DNA from 4 places in the Streptomyces camelliae genome. Region 3 is predicted to be linked to each of the others. Evidence: riboswitches for the same ligand, from Rfam matches in the RefSeq annotation. Region 3 holds a riboswitch; each other region holds the start of a gene.

Region 1 (5,259 bases), 1.2 Mb from region 3:
GTTGTAGAGGCCGATGCCGCGGCCCTCCTGGCGGAGGTAGAGCAGCACCCCGCCGTGCTCGGCGATGCGCTCGACGGCCTCGCGCAGCTGCGGGCCGCAGTCGCAGCGGGCCGAGCCGAAGACGTCACCGGTGAGGCACTCGGAGTGCAGCCGTACCAGCGGGACGGAGCCCGGGGCCGGATCGCCGAGGACTACGGCGACGTGTTCCTGGCCGTCGGCCAGGCCGTGAAAGGTGACGAGTTCGGTGTCGACGCTGTAGCCGTCGTGGAAGCGCAGCGGTACCCGGACACGGGAGCGCGGCGTGGCGGCGGGGGTGTCGGACATGCGGGTCCCTCCGGGGCGGGCTGGTGCTTCAGTTTTGAAGCAGTGAGACGAGGAGACCCTACCCCTGCTTAAAAGTTAAAGCAATTGGTTTCCGTGGGATCCGGCTCAGGGTGCGGGCGGCCGGGACGACGAGCACGACGACCGGCGCCGCCACGGCACATCCCCCGCCCCGGACCCGGCCTCGGGGTTCTCGTCCTGCAGCCCCCGCGCGACCCCGGTGAAGATCTCCTCCAGCTGCCCCACCTGCTCGGGCGTGAGCCGGTCGAAGAGGATGCCGCGCACGGTCTCCACATGCCCGGGCGCCGCCTGCTCCAGCACCGCCATCCCCTCGTCCGTCAGCACGGCGATGCTGCTGCGCTTGTCCCAGCGGCAGTCCTCCCGCCGCACCAGCCCGTCCCGCTCAAGGCGGGTCACCGCATAGGTGAGCCGACTGCGCGTGATCTTCAGCGACTCGGCGAGATCGGTCATGCGCAGCCGCCGCTCCGGCGCCTCGGAGAGATTGGCCAGCACGGAGTAGAACAGGTGGGGCATGCCGGCCTCGTGCTGGAGCTGCCGGTCGATCGCGTCCTCCAGGAGGTGGGTCGCGGCGATGTAGGCGCGCCAGGCGCGCTGCTCCTCGGGGCTGAGCCAGCGGGTCGTCATGCAGCCAGTGTAGGTTTGTTTCAAACTTGAACCAAGAGGCCCAGTTCACAGGGAGACCCGCCGATGTCGTACCCGTATGTACTGCTGTCCGCCGCCGTCTCCCTCGACGGCTACCTGGACGACACCGGCCCCGAGCGCCTGCTGCTGTCCAGCCCGGCCGACTTCGACCGGGTCGACGCCGTGCGGGCCGCGTCCGACGCCATCCTCGTCGGCGCCGGCACGATCCGCGCCGACAACCCGCGGCTGCTGGTCAACTCCGCCGAGCGCCGGGCGGCCCGCGTCGCGGCGGGCAGGCCGGAGTATCCGCTGAAGGTGACGGTCACCGCCTCCGGCGACCTCGACCCGGCCGCGCAGTTCTGGCACACCGGCGGCGAGAAGATCGTCTATACGACCGACTCGGGCGCCGAGCGCGCCGCCCGCCTCCTCGGCGACACCGCCGAGGTCGTCCCGCTCGGCCCCGGCCTCGACTGGCGGGCCCTGCTGGAGCACCTGCGCGTGGTGCGCGGAGTGCGGCGCCTGATGGTCGAGGGCGGCGGCACCGTCCACACCCAGCTGCTCCAGCAGGGCCTCGCCGACGAACTCCAGCTGGTCCTCGCGCCCCTCCTCGTCGGCGACCCGGCGGCGCCGAGGCTGTTCGGCCCCGGGGCCTACCAGGCCGGCCGCCTGCGCCTGGTCGAGACCCGCCGTATCGAGGACGTCGTCCTCATGCGCTACGAGCCCACCGCCCCCGGCACCGGCCCCGTCCCCTCCGCCGCCGACCGCCACTGGCTGCGCACCGCCTGCGAACTCGCCGCCCTGTGCCCGCCCTCCGAGACGGCGTTCAGCGTCGGCGCGGTGGTGGTCGCGGCCGACGGCACGGAGCTGGCGCGCGGCCACTCGCGCGAGGGCGACGACCCCGTGGTCCACGCGGAGGAGGCCGCGCTGGCCAAGATCGCCCCGGCCGACCCCCGGCTGGCCGGCGCCACGGTGTACAGCAGCCTGGAGCCCTGTGCCCGGCGCGCGTCCCGGCCCGCGCCGTGCGCCGAGCTGATCCTGCGGGCGGGGGTGCGGCGGGTGGTGACGGCCTGGCGTGAGCCGGACACTTTCGTGGAAGCCGCGGACGGGAGCGGGGTGCTGGTGACGGCGGGCGCCGAAGTGGTCGTACTGCCGGAGTACGAGGAGCAGGCGAAGGCGCCGAACCGGCACTTGGCCGGATAACACTCAGGGCCCGGAATCCACTGGATTCCGGGCCCTGAGCCTTCAGTAGCGGGGACAGGATTTGAACCTGCGACCTCTGGGTTATGAGCCCAGCGAGCTACCGAGCTGCTCCACCCCGCGTCGTTGTGACTCCAGAGTACCCCATGTGCAGGACTGTTCGCACACCGGTTGATCGCGGAGGCGTCGCGCGGTGTCATCCGCTCGGGTCAGCCGAGGTCGCCCGGACGGCCCGGGGCGGCCAGTCTGGACCGTACGTCGGACACGTGGGAGACGAGCGGTGGGCCCTGGAGAGGTGGAGGAGGAGCGGACGTATGCCTGGGCGGGGGGACGGCTGCCCGGTGACCCCGTGCCCGACCCGGGCCTCGGCGACGAGACCGCGCCGCCGCGCCCGCGCCGCCTCACCCCCCGCTCACTGGCCCGCGCCCTGCCCGCGCTGCTGATCGCCGGCGGGGTGCTGTACGGCCTGCTCACCCCGAGGGAGTTCACCGCCGTACCGTTCTTCACGGCCGCCCCGCTGATCGCCGCGCCCCTGTCCTCGCTGCGCACCACCGTGCTGACCGGTGCCGCGGCCGTCGTCGCGATGTACGCGGTGCGCTCCCGGGGCGGCGAGCACTCGGCCGCGGGTGTCGTCACGGACGTCGTCACCGTGGCCTCGGTCGCTCTGCTGGCCGTCGCCATCAACCGGGTCGTCCGGCTCGGTGACCGGCGGCTCGCCTCCGCCCGGGAGATCGCCGAGGCCGCCCAGCGGGCCGTACTGCCGGAGCCCGCCGCGCGGATCGGCGGCTTCGAGATCGCCGCCTGCTACGAGGCGGCCCGGCAGGACGCGTTCATCGGCGGCGACCTGTACGCGGTGCAGGACAGCCCGTACGGCGTCCGGCTGATCGTCGGGGACGTGCGCGGCAAGGGCATGGGTGCGGTCGCCGCCGTCGCCGTGGTGATCGGCGCGTTCCGGGAGGCCGCCGAGCGGGAGGACACGCTGGAGGCGGTGGCGCAGCGGTTGGAGCGGGCGCTGGCCCGCGAGGGCACCCGGCGCGAGGCCGTCGACGCCTTCGAGGGCTTCACCACCGCCGTCCTCGCCGAACTCCCGCACGGCGACGGGCTGGTACGGGTCCTCAGCCGCGGCCATCCGCCCCCGCTGCTGCTGTACGCCGACGGCACCCTGCGCACCCTGGCCGCCCCCGAGCCCGCGCTGCCGCTCGGCATGGGCGACCTCGGAATATGGCCCGACGAGGTCATGGAGGAGCGCTTCCCGGACGGGGCGACCCTGCTGCTGTACACCGACGGGCTGTCCGAGGCCCGGGACGCCCTCGGCCGGTTCTACGACCCCGAACGGCGGCTCGCCGGGCGGGCCTATCCCGGTCCCGCGGCGCTGCTCGGGACGCTCGCCGACGAGGTGCGCCGGCACTCCGGCGGGATGACGGACGACATGGCGCTGCTTGCCGTACGGCATCCCGGGCTCTCACCCACGGTGACCGGACGACCGCCGTCCGCATAACATCTGAGACACCATCAAAAACGCCGAGACTCCTGAATGGCGGTCAACTCGCCCGGTTTGCCGTGGAATCACGGGGTAAGTCCGGTCCGGAAAGCGTTAATGATCAAGTCGAACGGCTTGGAAAGTGACTCGCAGGTCTATTAACGTTCGATAACGCAGCGCGGTCGTCCCAGCCGCCACAAGAGGCGGCTCCGTGCGCACGCGCCGAATCCCGCAAGGGAGCCGGGGAACCACCACCCTGGGGTGAATCACGCGTACACCGGTCGGTATACGCGCGTAGGAGACCTTCCCGCTCCGAACCCGTCAGCTAACCCGGTAGGCGACGGAAGGAAAGGAGTACGCCCGCGTGGCGTCCAACCGGCCTGCCCCCGAAGCCCCGTTCATACCGGCGTCCGACGAGTCCGAGAGCTTCGGCTACGGCTCCTACCGCGCCGACGAGGGCCCCTGGGAGGAGTGGAACCCCACCGAGGACTCCGTCGACCGGGTCCGGGGCCGGCACCGCGTCGCCAAGCAGCGCGGCGGCTTCGCCCGCAGCTCCACCGTCCTCGGCGTCGGCGTCATGGCCGCGGTCGGCGCGGGCGGCATGGCCAGCGCCCACACCGGCAAGTCCCCGGTCTCCATCTCCCTGCCCGACTCCGTCACCCACCTCTTCGAGGGCGGCGGCTCCTCCTCGGCGCCGAAGGCCACCGGCACCGGGCTCTCGGGCGTCGGCGTGAGCGCCGACAGCACCAAGAGCGGCGGCGCCGGCGAGGCCCTGCGCAACCGCATCATGGCCCAGGCCGAGCAGCAGCAGAGCAAGGCCGACAGCAAGGCCACCGCCGCCGCGCTCGCCGCCACCGAGAAGCAGACCGCCGACGCGGCCGCCAAGGCGGAGAAGGACGCTGCCGCCCAGGCCGCCGCCGCCAAGGACAAGGCGGTGGCCGACGCGAAGCAGGTGGCCGAGGCCGCGCGGCTGGCCGAGCTGGCCAAGCAGTACACGCTGCCCGTCGTGTCGTACACGATCACCGGCACCTTCGGTCAGCCCGGCGCGATGTGGTCCTCCGGCTACCACACCGGCCTCGACTTCGCCGCCCCCACCGGCACCCTGATCAAGGCCGTCCACGGCGGCACGATCACCGAGGCCGGCTGGGCCGGCGCCTACGGCTACCGCACCATCCTGACCCTGGACGACGGCACCGAGCTGTGGTTCTGCCACCAGTCCTCGATCAACGTCTCGGTCGGCCAGAAGGTCTCCACCGGCGACGTCATCGGCCGGGTCGGCGCCACCGGCAACGTCACCGGCCCGCACCTGCACCTGGAGGTCCACCCGAACGGCCAGGCCACCGCCATCGACCCGGCGCCGTGGCTGCGCGACAAGGGCCTCAACCCCTGAACCGGACCATGGCATTCGTGTGAACTCGGCGCCGGCGGTGGAATGCGATCATCCTCCGCCGGTGTTGATGCAGAGCATGACTTCCTTGCGCACACTCGGTTCCTCCGACCTCCAGGTCTTCCCCCTCTCCCTGGGCGGGAACGTCTTCGGCTGGACCGCCGACGAGGAGACCTCCTTCGCCGTCCTCGACGCCTACGCGGCGGCGGGCGGCAACTTCATCGACACCGCC
Region 2 (5,259 bases), 1.8 Mb from region 3:
GCGCAGCTGCTCCACGCGCTCACGGGCCTGCTCCTGCTGCCGCTGGAGGTCGGAGATCTGCGCGCGCTGGGAGACGTACTGGCGCATCGGATAGGCGAGCGCGACGATGATCGAGCACAGCACCAGCGCGAGAAGGGCCGCGCGGCCGGTGAGCCGGGAGCGGCGGGCCTGTCGCTTGGTCTGGGAGCGGTAGACCCGGGCCGCCGTCTGCTCGCCGAGCAGCCGCAGCCGGGTCGCGGTGGAGAACCGGTCCCGGTCCTTCACGGCCATGATCCCCGCCTCCCGTCCATCCCGTTGGTCCCGTACACACGCGCGTACGTCCCCGGACACGGTACGGGACCGGGTACGGGGACGTACGTACGACTGGCTAAGCCTTACGCCAGGTTGGCTCAGCCCTTGAAGCGGGGGAAGGCGCTACGGCCGGCGTACACCGCGGCGTCGTCGAGGATCTCCTCGATGCGCAGCAGCTGGTTGTACTTGGCGACGCGCTCGGAGCGGGCCGGGGCGCCGGTCTTGATCTGGCCGCAGTTGGTGGCGACGGCGAGGTCGGCGATGGTGACGTCCTCGGTCTCGCCGGAGCGGTGCGACATCATGCACTTGAAGCCGTTGCGCTGGGCCAGCTCGACGGCGTCCAGGGTCTCGGTCAGCGAACCGATCTGGTTGACCTTGACCAGCAGGGCGTTGGCGGTGCCCTCCTCGATGCCGCGGGCGAGGCGCTCGGGGTTGGTGACGAACAGGTCGTCGCCGACGAGCTGGACCTTGTCGCCGAGCTTGTCGGTGATGACCTTCCAGCCGGCCCAGTCGTCCTCGAACAGCGGGTCCTCGATGGAGACGAGCGGGTAGGCCTCGACGAGCTCCTCGTAGTACTCCGTCATCTCGGCGGCGGAGCGCTCCTTGCCCTCGAAGAGGTACTTGCCGTCCTTGTAGAACTCGGAGGCGGCGACGTCGAGCGCGAGGGCGATCTGCTGGCCGGGGATGTAACCGGCCTCCTTGATGGCCTCAAGGATGAGGTCGAGCGCGGCGCGGTTGGACTCCAGGTTCGGGGCGAAGCCGCCCTCGTCGCCGAGGCCGGTGGCCAGGCCCTTGCTCTTCAGGACCTTCTTCAGCGTGTGGTAGACCTCGGCACCCCAGCGCAGGGCCTCGGAGAAGGACTCCGCGCCGATCGGGGCGATCATGAACTCCTGGATGTCCACGTTGGAGTCGGCGTGCGAGCCGCCGTTCAGGATGTTCATCATCGGCACCGGCAGCAGGTGCGCGTTCGGGCCGCCCAGGTAGCGGAACAGCGGCAGGTCGCTGGCCTCGGAGGCGGCGTGGGCGACGGCGAGGGAGACGCCGAGGATGGCGTTGGCGCCGAGGGAGCCCTTGTTGTCGGTGGCGTCCAGGTCGAACATGGCCTGGTCGATCAGGCGCTGCTCGGTGGCGTCGTAGCCGACCAGCTCCGGGCCGATCTGCTCGATGACGGCGAGGACGGCCTTCTCGACACCCTTGCCCTGGTAGCGGTTCGGGTCACCGTCGCGCAGCTCGATGGCCTCGAAGGCACCGGTCGAGGCGCCGGACGGGACGGCGGCACGACCCGTGCTGCCGTCGTCGAGGCCGACCTCGACCTCGACCGTGGGGTTGCCTCGGGAGTCCAGGATTTCCCGGGCTACGACGACGTCGATGGACGGCACGAGCATCTCCTTCTTGGATGTGACGCTGGAAGTGCGGGGCTGTCTGCCTTACGGCTGTGCCTTGCGACTAGAGCCTAACCGTCCCGGGGCTGTCGGCCACCGACCGACCGCCCCGTGGACGGGGAGGGACATGCAGACGGTACTCATTGTTCATGAGCGGAACAAAGGGGGGTGGGGGTGAAGAACGGGGAAACGGGAGGGGAAACAGGAGCGGACATGAAAACCCCGCCCCGGCGCGTACGGGGGAACACGCGCCGGGGCGGGGAGCCCGTGGGGACGGGGGTGGCCCTCACGGGGGCTTCAGTGTGGGGGGAGGGGTTGTGAGAGCACTGTGCGTCCGGCCGGAGCCGGATGTCACTTCAGGTGCAGCTGCTGACCCGGGTAGATGAGGTCCGCGTCCTGGACGATGTCCTTGTTCAGCTTGAACAGCTTCTGCCAGCCGCCGGCGACGTGGTGCTTCTCGGCGATGGCGCTGAGGGTGTCACCCTTGACGACCTTGTACTCGCCGTCGCCCTTCTTGACCGTCTTGCCGGTCGGGGTGGTGACGGTCTTGCTCGCCGAGGGCGCGGTGCGCGTGGTGGAGCGGGTGGCGGCCTGCTGGTCGGTGGAGCGGGTGGCGGTGCCGCTGCTCGTGCTCGGCGCGGTCGTCTTCGACGAGGTGGTGGGGGCGGAGCCGTTGTACGCGGCGGAGGACAGGCCCGTGCCGCAGACCGGCCAGGCGCCCTTGCCCTGGCCCGCGAGGACCTTCTCGGCGACGGCTATCTGCTGCGCCTTGGTGGCGAGGTCGGCGCGCGCGGCGTAGGCGGTGCCGCCGTACGCGGCCCAGGTGGAGTTGGTGAACTGCAGGCCGCCGTAGAAGCCGTTGCCGGTGTTGATGGACCAGTTGCCGCCCGACTCGCACTGGGCGACCGCGTCCCACTCGGAGGCGGTGGCGGCGGAGGCGTTGCCGGCCGCCATCAGCGGGGCGGCGACAGCGGCACCGGTGACACCGGCGAGCGCGACGACACGGACGGCCTTGGACGGGCGACGGTGCTTGCCCTTGCCGGAAAACAGCATGGATCGATCCCCTCACCGACGCCTGCGAGGTGAGCTGTCGGGTTCGGGCCGGTTGAGTTGCCCGGTCGCACGCCCGCTGTCGCGGGCCTGCGGCTTCACCCCAAGCCGGTGCCGGCAGCCTCAACTGCCGGTTCCGGCGCCTACCTTGGGTCCCCCGCTCCTGCCTACGGCGCATGACGCGACGACTGTTCCCGGACGACCGCTGGCAGGATTCGGCGTTGCGGCTGCCGGGGCTCGTGGTGACGAGCGGTCCTGACCGTAGACACGGGATCGACGGAATTTCAAAGACGATCAGGGCTTCTGAGACTCATCCCACACTTTCGCCAAACCGGACATTTAGCTATCAATCAGGGCGTCAAATCCCCCTGCTACGCGTCCGTTTCGTGACGCACTTCCAGGGTCTGACCGGCGGTGATGTGGTTCGGGTCGGCGCCGACGACGCTCTTGTTGTCGTCGTAGAGCGCATGCCATCCGCCGTGGACGCCAAGGGAGTCGGCGATGGAGGCGAGGGTGTCACCCTCGTGGACGGTGTAGGTGTCCGGCTGGGGGTTCGCGTGACGGCCGGAGGGCTGGCCATTCTGACCGTTTGTGAGGCTTTCGTCCGCACTGTCGCCACGGTGACGTCCGCCACTGCTGAGGGCTCCGGTGTCGACGAGACTCCAAGAACCGACACTCTGCTGGGAATTGTCCGACTCGTCGGTCCCGGGGGTGGTCGCGGGCGAGCTGTCACTCCCCGGCGAGTTCCCGCCAGCAGGGGAGCCGCTGGAACCGGCGGAACCGGTCGAACCCGAGGAACCGGATGTACCCGCCTTGTCGGTCTTGTCCGACTTGGGGCTGCCACTCTCGGTGGAGCCACCGCCCGCACCCTGCGCCTTGCCGGCCCCGCCGCCCTGCACCGGGGCCGTCGAGGTGCTGGAACCCGGCGAAGAGTCCGTACCGGAGCCGGACTTCGAACCGGACTGGGACCCCGAGCCGGAGCCGGAACCGGCACCAGAAGAGGATGAATCCGACAGACCGGACGAGTCGGAGCTGTCGGCCGATCCGGAGCCGCCGCCCGACCCCGCGCTGCTGCCGGAGCCCCCGACGCCCGTGTCGACGTCGACCGAACCCGAGTTGGAGGTCAGCCCGGCGGTCAGCGCGCACATGGTCCACGGCTTGGTGCCCTGGTCGGCGAGGATCTTCTCGGCGACGGCGATCTGCTGGGAGCGGCTGGCCTGGTCGGCGCTCGTGGCGTACTGCGTGCCGCCGTACTTGTCCCAGTCGTCCTGCGATATCTGCAGGCCGCCGTAGTACCCGTTGCCGGTGTCCGCGCTCCAGGAACCTCCACTCTCGCACTCGGCGACCTTGTCCCACGTGGTGCCGTCGGCGGCGCTGGCGCTCGCGGCGCCGAGCAGCGGGATGGCGATGGCGGAGCCGGTCACTCCGGCTGCGACGAGGAGGGCCGGAGCCTGACGGGGGCGACGGTGACGACCGTTCCCGGTGAGCATGCGGAAACCTTTCGTGCGACAGCAGGGCCGGCGCGGCGGGTGATGCCTGTCGCCACGCTGATGGGTGAACGTATCGGCAGACGATCACTAGTCACAAGTTAATGCCGCGCAGATCACGTGAAGATCACAGAGTTGAAGGTTCGTCATCTCTTCCTCACGCGTCCTCACGCCACGCCCGACGCTCCGGTTCCGTCCGCTTTGTCACCCGTCTTCGTCACCCGTCGGGAACGGCGGCGCCTCACGCCCGGCGCGCGAGGCGGCCGCGACCATGGACTCGACATGGCCCCGGGGGGCTTCCCACCCAGGAGGAGACGATGGTGCTGCACACCCGGCTGCCCGGTGAGTCCGCGGACTACCTCGCCGCCCGCGAGGAACTCCGCCACGCCGAGATCGAGCTCATGCGTCACCGCGAGAAGGTCGCGGCCCTGCGCAGGGCGCTTCCGCAGGGCGCCGGCGTCGACGACTACGTCTTTCTCGAAGGCCCCGCCGACCTCCATGCCGGCGACACCCCCGTCCGCGAGGTCAGGCTGAGCGAACTGTTCACCGGCCCCGGCCGGCCGTTGATCGTCTACCACCTCATGTACGGCAAACGGCAGACCGACCCGTGCCCGATGTGCACCCTGTGGATCGACGGCTTCAACGGCGTCGCCCACCACGTCGCCCGGAACGCCGACCTCGTCGTCGTCGCTGCCGCCGACCCGCCCGTCCTGCGGCAGCACGCCCGCAGCCGCGACTGGTCCCGGCTGCGTCTGCTGAGCGCCGGGGACAGCACCTTCAAGTACGACCTGGGCAGCGAGGACGAGGACGGGGTGCAGGACTCCACCGTCTCCGTCTTCACCCGGGACCCGGACGGCACGGTCCGCCACTTCTACTCCGCCCACCCCCGTATGGCCGAGGACATCGACCAGCGCGGCCTCGACCTCCTCAACCCCGTCTGGCACCTCCTCGACCTGACGCCGGGCGGCCGTGGCGACTGGTTCGCGGGACTGGACTACTGACGGCCGCCGGCTCCCGCGCAGCCCGCGCTACCGGCCGGCCGGCGTGAA
Region 3 (5,259 bases):
TGTGATGCCGACGTACGCCAGGCGCCGCTCCTCCTCCAGCTCCTTGGTCTGGCCGAGGGAGCGCATGTGCGGGAAGACGCCGTCCTCCATGCCGGTCAGGAAGACGACGGGGAATTCCAGGCCCTTGGCGGTGTGCAGGGTCATCAGGGTGATGACGCCGGAGCCTTCCTCGTCCTCGTCGGGGATCTGGTCGGAGTCGGCGACCAGCGCGACCTGCTCCAGGAAGTCGGCCAGCGTACCGCCCGGGGCGGTAGCCCCTGATGTCGCTGCGCCTTCGCCGCGCTCCTGCTCGAACTCCAGGGCCACGGCCGCGAGTTCCTGGAGGTTCTCGATGCGGGTCTCGTCCTGCGGGTCGGTGGAGGACTGCAACTCGGCGAGGTAACCGGTGCGTTCGAGGACGGCTTCGAGGACCGTGGCCGGTCCGGCGCCGGATTCCACGATCGTGCGCAGGTCCTCCATCAGCGTGTTGAACCGCTTGACCGCGTTGGTGGAGCGCGCGGCCATGCCGTACGCCTCGTCCACGCGCTTGAGCGCCTGCGGGAAGCTGATCTTCTCGCGCTGGGAGAGGGCATCGATCATCGCCTCGGCGCGGTCGCCGATGCCCCGCTTGGGCACGTTGAGGATGCGGCGCAGCGGCACCGAGTCCTCGGGGTTGGCGAGAACGCGCAGGTAGGCGAGGACGTCCCGGACCTCCTTGCGCTCGTAGAAGCGGACCCCGCCGACGACCTTGTAGGGCAGGCCGACGCGGATGAAGACCTCTTCGAAGACACGGGACTGGGCGTTGGTGCGGTAGAAGACGGCGACGTCGCCCGCCTTGGCCTGACCCGCGTCGACCAGGCGGTCTATCTCGTCGGCGACGAACTGCGCCTCGTCGTGCTCGGTGTCGGCGACATAGCCGGTGATCTGCGCGCCCTGGCCCGCGTTGGTCCACAGGTTCTTCGGGCGGCGCGACTCGTTGCGCTCGATGACCGCGTTGGCGGCGCTCAGAATGGTCTGCGTGGAGCGGTAGTTCTGCTCCAGCAGGATCGTCGTCGCGTCCGGGTAGTCCTCCTCGAACTGGAGGATGTTGCGGATCGTCGCGCCCCGGAAGGCGTAGATCGACTGGTCCGCGTCACCGACCACGCACAGCTCGGCGGGCGGGAGGTCGTGCTCGCTCGGCGGAGCGTCCTCGTCGTGGGTGCCGGTGCCGACGAGTTCGCGGACGAGCGCGTACTGGGCGTGGTTGGTGTCCTGGTACTCGTCGACCAGGACGTGCCGGAAGCGGCGGCGGTAGTGCTCGGCGACGTCCGGAAAGGCGCGCAGCAGGTTGACCGTCGTCATGATCAGGTCGTCGAAGTCGAGGGCGTTGGCCTCGCGCAGCCGCGACTGGTAGAGCGCGTAGGCCTGCGCGAGGGTCTTCTCGAAGCCGTCGGCGGCCTGCGCGGCGAAGTCCTCCTCGTCGATCAGCTCGTTCTTGAGGTTGCTGATCTTGGCGCTGAAGGACTTGGGCGGGAAGCGCTTGGGGTCGAGGTCCAGGTCACGGCAGACCAGGGCCATCAGGCGCTTGCTGTCGGCGGCGTCGTAGATCGAGAACGACGACGTGAAGCCGAGCTTCTTGCTCTCGCGGCGCAGGATGCGCACGCACGCGCTGTGGAAGGTCATGACCCACATCGCGTTGGCGCGCGGGCCGACGAGCTGCTCGACGCGCTCCTTCATCTCGCCCGCGGCCTTGTTGGTGAAGGTGATCGCGAGGATCTGGCCCGGGTGCACATGCCGCTCGGCGAGCAGGTGGGCGATGCGGTGGGTGAGCACGCGGGTCTTGCCGGAGCCGGCACCGGCGACGATGAGCAGCGGGGAGCCGGCGTGCACGACCGCGGCGCGCTGGTTGTCGTTCAGCCCCTCCAGGAGCGCCGCCGCGTCCAGCGCGGGGCGCGGGGCGCCGTCGCGGTAGTAGGCGTCCCGGTCCGGCGGCGCGTCGAACTTCCCGCCGAACAGATCGTCCGGAAGCGGTTCCGGAGCATGATCGTCCTCGGGCGGCGGCGGGGGTTCCTCCTCGTGCCCGCGCGGGGGCTGGAGGTCCGCCAGGAAGCTGTCGTCAAAGAGGCTGCTCATCGCTCTCCGAGTCTAGGGCGCCCCACCGACAACCGGTCGCCGTCCCGGGAAGAAGGTCGCGCGAGCAGAGCGGCGAACCCCCTCACGCAGCGGAATCACTCGATGACGTGGACGTGATCCCGGCGCCGGATCACGAAAATGTATCGGACATATCACGCACCAACCTTCACACCAGTCACACGAGTTGGCTAGGTTGCCGTCGGGTCGCGTGCGCGGCCCCCGCCGAGTCCGGCGCCTCCCGTAAGGGGGGCCGGAGCCGGGGACCCACCGAATCTCCGGGGTGAATCGGCCGACTCCCGTCCGGGACGACGCCGTAGGGCAACCCTTCCGAACCTCCGCCCGAACCCGACAGCTAACCCGGTAGGCGGCCCACTGGAAGGAGTCGCCTCCCTTGGCGTCGCACCGCAAGTCGCGTCCCGGCGGGACCACCGGAGTGGGTCTGCGCACCCCGGCCCTCGCCACCGCCGCCCTCACCTCCATAGCCATGCTGTCCCAGACGGCCGAGGCCGCCCCCGGTACGGACCACACCCGGCCGAGCCTGGAGGAGGTGGAGAAGAAGGTCGACGACCTCTACCGGCAGGCGGAGTCGGCGACCGAGAAGTACGACGCGGCCACGGAGCGCACCGGCAAGCAGCGCGGGCGGGTCGACGCGCTCCGGGACGAGGTCGCCCGCCGCACCGCCCGCCTCAACAAGGCCCGCGACGAGCTGGGCTCCTTCGCCGCGGCCCAGTACCGCACCGGCGCCGCCGCCCCCGACACGGCCACCTTCCTGCTCGCGGACAACCCGCAGGACTACTTCGACCAGACCCAGCTGATGAGCCGGCTGACCACGCGCGAGAAGAGCGCGGTCGACGCCTACATCGACGAGCAGGCCTCCACCATGAAGAAGCGGCGGGAGGCCGCGCAGAGCCTGCAGACGCTGACCGAGTCGCAGCACGAGCTGCAGACCGCCAAGTCCACCGTCCAGCAGAAGCTCGCCTCCGCGCGCGAGCTGCTGTCGCAGCTGACGGCCCAGGAGAAGGCGCGGCTGGCCGCCATCGAGCGGGAGAAGCAGCAGGAGGCGGCGCGCAAGGCGGCCGAGCTGGCGAAGCAGCAGGCCGAAGCCCAGCAGAAGACCACCTCGTCCGGCTCATCCAGCCCGACCGGCTCCGCCTCTTCCGGATCCTCCGGGTCCGCCGGCTCGTACGACACGAAGGCCGCCAAGGCCATCGCCTTCGCCCGCGCCCAGATCGGCAAGCCGTACGTGTGGGGCGCCACCGGGCCGGACTCCTACGACTGCTCGGGCCTCACCCAGGCCGCCTGGAAGGCCGCCGGCGTCACGCTCCCGCGCACCACGTACGACCAGGTCAACGCCGGGACCACGGTGTCCCTGGCCGACGCGCGCCCGGGGGACCTGATCTTCTTCTACGACGACATCAGCCACGTCGGTCTCTACATCGGCAACGGCATGATGATCCACGCCCCGAAGCCGGGCGCGTACGTCCGTGAGGAGTCGGTGTACTACGGCGGGGAATCGATCATCCACAGCGTGGTCCGCCCGGGCTGACGCCTACCGGGTCAGGTCCACAGAACGGCGATGAAGATGTTCGTCATGGTCAGCAGGCCGACGACCCCGAAGGCGCCCTTGTCGACCTTCTCCTCGTCGCGCTTCACATAGACCAGCCCGAGAATCACGATCAGCAGGGCCAGCTTCACACCGATCTTGATGGTGTTCACGTGGTGGTCGTCGGCCTGGTTGAGGCCGACGAGGGCCACCCCGGTGACGAGCATGGTCAGCGCACCGTGCAGCATCCCGGGGACGAAGCGAGCCGTGCCCTGCCCCATCGCCTTCATCTGGGTGAGGAAACCGCCGAGCAGCGCGGCGATGCCAATGATGTGCAGGCCGACGAAGAGATGGATGAGTACGTCCATGGGGCCGGAGCCTAATTCGTCGGTAACAGCCCCAAGGACGGCAGGGTGCCGTTCCCGGGGTGTTCGAGTGGTGAGGGCCGTCACGCCTTGTCGGAGCTGGCCTCGCGAGGCCTCTGGTCAGACCGCGCGGCCGGCCTGACCAGGGGTGTACCGGCCCCCTGTCATCGGGCCCGGCCGCGGCCGACATGGATCATGCATTTATGCGGTCCATAACACCTCCGGCACCCCTTCCGTCCCGCTTCCCGCGTATCGGTCATCACACTGTGTGAAGGAGGCGAGCCTGGACGGTCGGATCAGTCACATAAGGTCACGTTCCGATCCGTAAAGGCCAGTTCCGTACAGTCCGTTACCCACTCGTCACACTCCGGCCTAGCGTCCTCTCCACCGCCGAGAAGGGTCCGGCGGCGGCCCGCTCCCCCTGTGCGGGCCGCCGCCGGGCATACCGCCCGCTCGGTCGTCGAGCAGGAAGGACGTGACGGTCCAGGTGGCAGCGCATCGCAAGCCCCGGCAACGCTCGATCGGTGGCCCTACGGTCCGGACGGCCGCCACCCTCGCCCTGGCGGGCGCGGCCACCGCGACGGGGTTCGACGGGACCGGACACGCCGACCCGCAGCTGACACCGGCACAGGTGAAGGCCCAGGTGGACAAGCTCTACCAGCAGGCCGAGGCGGCGACCGAGAAGTACGACGGCGCCAAGGAGCAGGCAGACGCGGCCCAGCGGCGGCTCAACGCGCTGCACGACGAGACGGCCCGCAGGCAGGCCGAGCTCAACTCGGCCCGGGACGCGCTGGGTTCGTTCGCCTCCGCGCAGTACCGCGACGGCGGCTTCGCCCCCGCCTGGCAACTGGCCCTGTCCAACGACCCCGACCGGTATCTGGACGACGCCGCCTTCGCCGAGCGGGCCGGCGATCGGCAGGCCGCCGCCGTGTCGCGGGTACGCGAACAACTGCGGGAGATCGAGCAGTTGCGCGGAGCCGCCCGCGTCCAGCTGGCGTCGCTGCGCTCCCGGCAGGCCGAGCTGAGCCGGCAGAAGAAGACCGTCACGGACAAGCTGGCCGAGGCCCGGCGGCTGCTGGCGCGGCTCACCCCGCAGCAGCGCGCCCAGGTCACCGGTGACGACGGCAGCGCACCGGGGCGCGCCTCCCGGTCGGCCGCAGATGCCCGGCAGGCCCTGGCGCAGGCCGGATCCGGGCCCGGCTCCGTCACGGCGCCCGACAGCCGCGCTGCGGCGGCCGTCGCCTACGCCTACGCCAAGCT
Region 4 (5,259 bases), 1.2 Mb from region 3:
CCGCCGTCCCGGATGTTGTCGAGGACGCTGCGGCCGACTCCTCCGGGAGCTCGGCCGACGCCGATGACCGCCACCGAACCGGGCGCGAGCAGCCGCCGTACCGAGCGGGCCTCGGCGCGCTGCTCCCGCGCGCGCTGCACGGCGAGCGAGCGGTCGGTGGGTTCGAGGTCGAACTCCAGGCGGACGACGCCGTCCTCGAAGCTGCGCTTCTGGGTGTACCCGGCGTCCGTGAACACCTTGATCATCTTGGTGTTGGCGGGCAGCACCTCGGCGGCGAAGCGGCGGATGCCGCGCTCACGCGCGACGGCCGCGACGTGCTCCAGCAGGGCGGAGGCGACCCCGCGGCCCTGGTGCGCGTCCTGCACCAGGAAGGCGACCTCGGCCTCGTCGGCCGGCGCGGAGGCGGGCAGACCGTCGGCGCCGATGCGGTCATAGCGTACGGTGGCGATGAACTCGCCGCCGATGGTGGCCGCGAGTCCCACCCGGTCCACAAAGTCGTGGTGCGTGAAGCGGTGGACGTCCTTGGCGGACAGTCGTGGGTACGGCGCGAAGAAGCGGTAGTACTTCGACTCGTCCGAGACCTGCTCGTAGAAGCTGACCAGGCGGTCGGCGTCATCAACGGTGATGGGCCGGATGCGCGCGGTACCCCCGTCGCGCAGCACCACGTCCGCCTCCCAGTGGGCGGGGTACTCGTGCCGGTCCTGCCGGCCCGCCGAGGTCTGCATGGGCCCCAGAGTACGGCTCGCGTCCGACAACGGCGCGAGGCAGTCTGTGGAGGACGAAAACCCGGACCGAGGCCGCGGTCCGACGACACGCCAGGGGCGGACGGACGTCCGCTCCGGGCATGCTTCACGATATGGGAAACTGGTCTAGACAACCCTGAACACCGAAGGGCAGCAACACATGGCTGAGCGCCGCGTCAACGTCGGCTGGGCCGAGGGCCTCCACGCCCGCCCCGCCTCCATCTTCGTCCGAGCCGCCACGGCCGCAGGCGTCCCGGTGACGATCGCCAAGGCTGACGGCACCCCCGTCAACGCGGCCTCCATGCTGGCCGTCCTCGGCCTCGGCGCCCAGGGGGGCGAGGAGATCGTCCTCGCCTCCGACGCCGAGGGCGCGGACATCGCCCTGGACCGGCTGGCCAAGCTGGTCGCCGAGGGTCTGGAAGAACTGCCCGAGACGGTCTGACCGCCCACGCGCAGAACCGCGAAGCCGCGTCGCCCTTTCCGGGCGGCGCGGCTTCGCCGTTTCCCGGGCGGCACAGCTCGGCCGCCTTTCGGGAATACGCGGGCACACCAGCAATTCAGGCAGCGGAAATACACCGCGCCGAATTACTCTTCTTTGTATACGGCGCGCGTGTTAATGCCGCGGGCCCGACGTGTTTACGACGTGTTGCGAAGTCCTCACACGCTCACCGGCACCGGAAAAGCGCAGCCGGTGCGCGGCCGTCGTGCGCTCGCCGTGCAGCGCCGTGAGCGCCCGCGCGCGCTCGCCGTCGCCGCGCGCCACCGCGTCCACGATCGCGCCGTGCTCCGCCCAGGCATCGGCCGGGCTGGGCGGCGCCTCCACCGTGTACATCCAGGCGATCTTGTGCCGCAGCTGGGTCAGCATGGAGGTCAGCGACGGGCTGCCGCAGGCCTGGGCGAGCGTCTCGTGGAACCAGCCGCCCAGCGAGCGCAGATCCTCGCTGCTGCCCCGTCGGGCCCGCTCCTGACCCAGCCTCACCAGGCCGCGCAGCACCTTGAGATGCGCCTCCGTGCGCCGCTGGGCGGCCCGGGCGGCCCCGAGCGGCTCCAGGAGCATGCGCATCTCCAGCAGGTCGGCGGCCTCCTGCTCGGTCGGCTCGGCCACGCACGCGCCCGCGTGCCGGCGCGTCACCACGAAGCCCTCCGCCTCCAGAGTGCGCAGCGCCTCGCGGACGGGGACGCGCGAGACGCCGTAACGACGCGCCAGGACTTCCTCGGTCAGCCGGCTGCCGCGCTCGTAGACACCGGCGACGATGTCGTCCCGGATCGCCGTGCATACCGAGTGCGCCGGAATACGCATGACCGACCTCCGCCTTAATCCCCGTGAAACGTCGACGATGGACGTGTGTTCCGTGACTCTATTCCAATGAGCCGGAATTTCCGACGGCGGGCCGGAATCCATGGAGGTTTTTTGGACAGACCTCCGGCGGACAGCGTGAAAAACGGCGAAAGCCCCGGCTCGATGAGCCGGGGCCGCGGATGCCGTGCGCGGGTGGGTCAGACGTTCACGCCGTGCTTGCGGAGATAGGCGACGGGGTCGACGTCCGAGCCGTAGTCGGGGGTGGTCCGGGCCTCGAAGTGGAGGTGCGGCCCGGTGACGTTGCCGGTCGCGCCGGACAGGCCGATCTGCTGGCCCGGGGTGACCTGCTGGCCCACCGTGACCCCGATGGACGACAGGTGGCCGTACTGGGTGTACATGCCGTCGGCCATCCGGATCACGATCTGGTTGCCGTACGCGCCGCCCCAGCCGGTGGAGACGACAGTGCCGGAACCGACCGCGTGGACGGGCGTGCCGCTGGCCGCGTGGAAGTCGATGCCGGTGTGCGAACCGGAGGACCACAGGGAGCTGCTGGCCTTGTAGCCCGTGGAGACGTACGAGTCGGTGATCGGGGCGACGAAGCGGTTCAGCCGCTCGCGCTCGGCCTCGCGGATCTCCTGGGCCCGCTCGGCCGCGGCCTGCTCGGCCGCCTTCTGCTCCGCGGCCCGCTGCTGGGCGGCGGCCTGCGCGTCGATGTTCGCGGCGATGTCGTCGCCCACGGTGATCACCGGGGTGAGGCCGGTCTGCTCGGGGGAGTTCTGGGCGGCGAACGCCGGGGCGGCCGCGAGGGTGCCGACGACTCCGGTGGTGAGGGCCGCGATACCGGCCGCCTGAGCGGTGGTGCGCTTGACCCGGCCGGGCTTGCGATGCTTCCCGGAGGCGCACATGAACGCCATGAAGTGGCTGGTCCTTTCCTTCCCTCTCGCCTGCCGGGTTAGCTGACGGGTTCGGAGCAGGAAGGTCTCCTACGGCCCCCACGCGCACGCGTGGGCGTCCGATTCACCCCAAGGGACCTGGGTCCCCGGCTCCCCTGGCTCGCGCCGTACGGGGACTCGGCGATGGCTGTCCGGTGCCGCGGGTGCGGCGCACTGCCTGACGAACAGCCCGGACGACGCTAGGCGGGCCCGTCGGTGATCCCCAAACCGATCCGGGTTTTTGTAGCGCATCCCACAGGGCAGACAGGCAACCTCCGCCCCAAATCGGGCATCTGAGGCGGGAAGCGGAACAGCAAGGGGCCCTGACGGCCCGTAAGCCGTCAGGGCCCCACGCATGCGCGTGCGTTACTCGGCCGCCACCACGGTGACGTCGCCGATGCCGAGCGCCTCCACCGGCGCCTTGATCTGGGCGGCGTCACCGACGAGGACGGTCACCAGGCGGTCCACCGGGAAGGCGTTCACGACGGCCGCCGTGGCCTCCACCGTGCCCGTCGCGGCCAGCTGCTGGTACAGCGTCGCCTGGAAGTCGTCGGGCAGGTGCTGCTCGACCTGGTCGGCCAGCGTGCTCGCGACGGCCGCCGCCGTCTCGTACTTCAGCGGCGCCACCCCGACGAGGTTCTGCACGGCCACGTCCCGCTCGGCGTCGGTCAGGCCGTCCGCCGCGAGGGTGCGCAGCACCTTCCACAGGTCCTCCAGCGCGGGACCGGTGTTCGGCGTGTCCACCGAGCCGCTGATGGCGAGCATGGAGATGCCCGTGCCGTCCGCGGCGGAACGCAGGACCTGGCCGAACGCGCGCACACCGTAGGTGTAGCCCTTCTCCTCGCGCAGGACGCGGTCCAGGCGGGAGGTGAGGGTGCCGCCGAGGCAGTAGGTGCCGAGCACCTGGGCGGGCCACACGCGGTCGTGCCGGTCGGGGCCGACGCGGCCGATGAGCAGCTGCGTCTGGACGGCGCCGGGCCGGTCCACGATGACCACGCGCCCGGTGTCGTCGGCGCTCACCGACGGCACCGTACGGGCCGCGCCCGGGGTGCCCGTCCAGGCGCCAAGGGTCTCGCCGAGCAGCGCGTCCAGGTCGACGCCGGTCAGGTCGCCGACCACGACCGCGGTGGCCGTGGCGGGGCGGACGTGGCGGTCGTAGAAGGCGCGTACGGCGGCCGCGTCGATCTTCTCGACCGTGTCCTCGGTGCCCTGGCGCGGGCGCGACATGCGCGAGCTCGCCGGGAACAGTTCCTTGGAGAGCTCCTTGGCGGCCCGGCGGGAGGGGTTGGCCAGCTCGTGCGGGATCTCGTCCAGGCGGTTGCGGACCAGCCGCTCGACCTCGCTCTCGGCGAACGCGGGCGCGCGCAGGGCGTCGGCGAGCAGGCCGAGGCCCTTGGCCAGCCGGGAGGCGGGCACCTCCAGGCTGAGCCGGACGCCCGGGTGGTCGGCGTGCGCGTCGAGCGTGGCGCCCGCGCGCTCCAGCTCGGCGGCGAACTCCTCGGCGGAGTGCTTGTCGGTGCCCTCCGAGAAGGCCCGCGCCATGATCGTGCCGACGCCGTCCAGGCCGGCCGGCTCGGCGTCCAGGGGCGCGTCGAGCAGCACCTCGACGGCGACGACCTGCTGGCCGGGGCGGTGGCAGCGCAGCACCGTCAGGCCGTTGTCCAGCGCGCCGCGCTCGGGGGCCGGGAACGCCCACGGCTTGGCGTCGCCGGGCTGGGGCTGGGGGTGGAAGTCCATGGTGGCGAGCTCGGTCACTTGGCCGTCTCCTCGTTCTCGTTGCCGGCCTCTACGGTCGCTTCCTGCTCCGGGTCCTCGCCGCGCCCCGCTTCCTCGGTGTGCTCGGCGGACTCGGCGGACAGCGGCTCGTAGACGAGGACCGCGCGGTTGTCGGGGCGCAGGCGGGCCTTGGCGACCTCCTGGACCTCCTCCGGGGTGATCTCCAGGACGCGCTTGACGGCGGTGAGGGCGAGCTGCGGGTCGCCGAACAGGACGGCGAACCGGCACAGTTCGTCGGCGCGGCCGGCGACCGTGCCCAGCCGGTCCAGCCACTCGCGCTCCAACTGGGCCTGGGCGCGCTCCATTTCCTCCGGCGTGGGGCCCTGCTCGGCGAACCGGGCCAGCTCCTCGTCGATGGCGGCTTCGATGACCGGCACCTCGACGTCCCCGGAGGTCTTCACGTCCAGCCAGCCCATCGAGGGGGCGCCGGCGAGGCGCAGCAGACCGAAGCCGGCCGCGACGGCCGTACGGTCGCGGCGCACCAGCCGGTTGTACAGCCGGGAGGACT

What was found. A riboswitch is a leader RNA that binds a small molecule or an ion and turns the genes downstream of it on or off. The one in region 3 is predicted to bind cyclic di-AMP.
Region 1: it holds a riboswitch for cyclic di-AMP, as region 3 does, so the genes downstream of both, O1G22_RS22230 (M23 family metallopeptidase) here and O1G22_RS16550 (C40 family peptidase) in region 3, are expected to answer to the same signal.
Region 2: it holds a riboswitch for cyclic di-AMP, as region 3 does, so the genes downstream of both, O1G22_RS24975 (transglycosylase family protein) here and O1G22_RS16550 (C40 family peptidase) in region 3, are expected to answer to the same signal.
Region 4: it holds a riboswitch for cyclic di-AMP, as region 3 does, so the genes downstream of both, O1G22_RS11125 (M23 family metallopeptidase) here and O1G22_RS16550 (C40 family peptidase) in region 3, are expected to answer to the same signal.

What each region holds. Positions count from the first base shown of each region.
Region 1 covers NZ_CP115300.1:4,874,055-4,879,313, forward strand. The annotation lists gene O1G22_RS22205 (GTP cyclohydrolase II) at 1-324, opposite strand, end outside; gene O1G22_RS22210 (MarR family winged helix-turn-helix transcriptional regulator) at 430-966, opposite strand; gene O1G22_RS22215 (dihydrofolate reductase family protein) at 1,030-2,163, shown strand; tRNA gene O1G22_RS22220 (tRNA-Met) at 2,210-2,283, opposite strand; gene O1G22_RS22225 (PP2C family protein-serine/threonine phosphatase) at 2,441-3,658, shown strand; cyclic di-AMP (ydaO/yuaA leader) riboswitch at 3,851-3,995, shown strand; gene O1G22_RS22230 (M23 family metallopeptidase) at 4,005-5,030, shown strand; gene O1G22_RS22235 (aldo/keto reductase) at 5,107-5,259, shown strand, end outside.
Region 2 covers NZ_CP115300.1:5,447,616-5,452,874, reverse strand. The annotation lists gene O1G22_RS24985 (FtsB family cell division protein) at 1-270, opposite strand, end outside; gene eno (phosphopyruvate hydratase) at 390-1,676, opposite strand; gene O1G22_RS24975 (transglycosylase family protein) at 2,025-2,726, opposite strand; cyclic di-AMP (ydaO/yuaA leader) riboswitch at 2,731-2,908, opposite strand; gene O1G22_RS24970 (LysM peptidoglycan-binding domain-containing protein) at 3,095-4,213, opposite strand; gene O1G22_RS24965 (DUF899 family protein) at 4,528-5,211, shown strand; gene O1G22_RS24960 (cytochrome P450 family protein) at 5,239-5,259, opposite strand, start outside.
Region 3 covers NZ_CP115300.1:3,669,598-3,674,856, forward strand. The annotation lists gene pcrA (DNA helicase PcrA) at 1-2,091, opposite strand, end outside; cyclic di-AMP (ydaO/yuaA leader) riboswitch at 2,314-2,475, shown strand; gene O1G22_RS16550 (C40 family peptidase) at 2,483-3,637, shown strand; gene O1G22_RS16555 (hypothetical protein) at 3,649-4,002, opposite strand; gene O1G22_RS16560 (C40 family peptidase) at 4,487-5,259, shown strand, end outside.
Region 4 covers NZ_CP115300.1:2,461,358-2,466,616, forward strand. The annotation lists gene O1G22_RS11110 (bifunctional acetate--CoA ligase family protein/GNAT family N-acetyltransferase) at 1-725, opposite strand, end outside; gene O1G22_RS11115 (HPr family phosphocarrier protein) at 904-1,185, shown strand; gene O1G22_RS11120 (GntR family transcriptional regulator) at 1,357-2,043, opposite strand; gene O1G22_RS11125 (M23 family metallopeptidase) at 2,241-2,957, opposite strand; cyclic di-AMP (ydaO/yuaA leader) riboswitch at 2,970-3,129, opposite strand; gene O1G22_RS11130 (M16 family metallopeptidase) at 3,342-4,730, opposite strand; gene O1G22_RS11135 (M16 family metallopeptidase) at 4,727-5,259, opposite strand, start outside.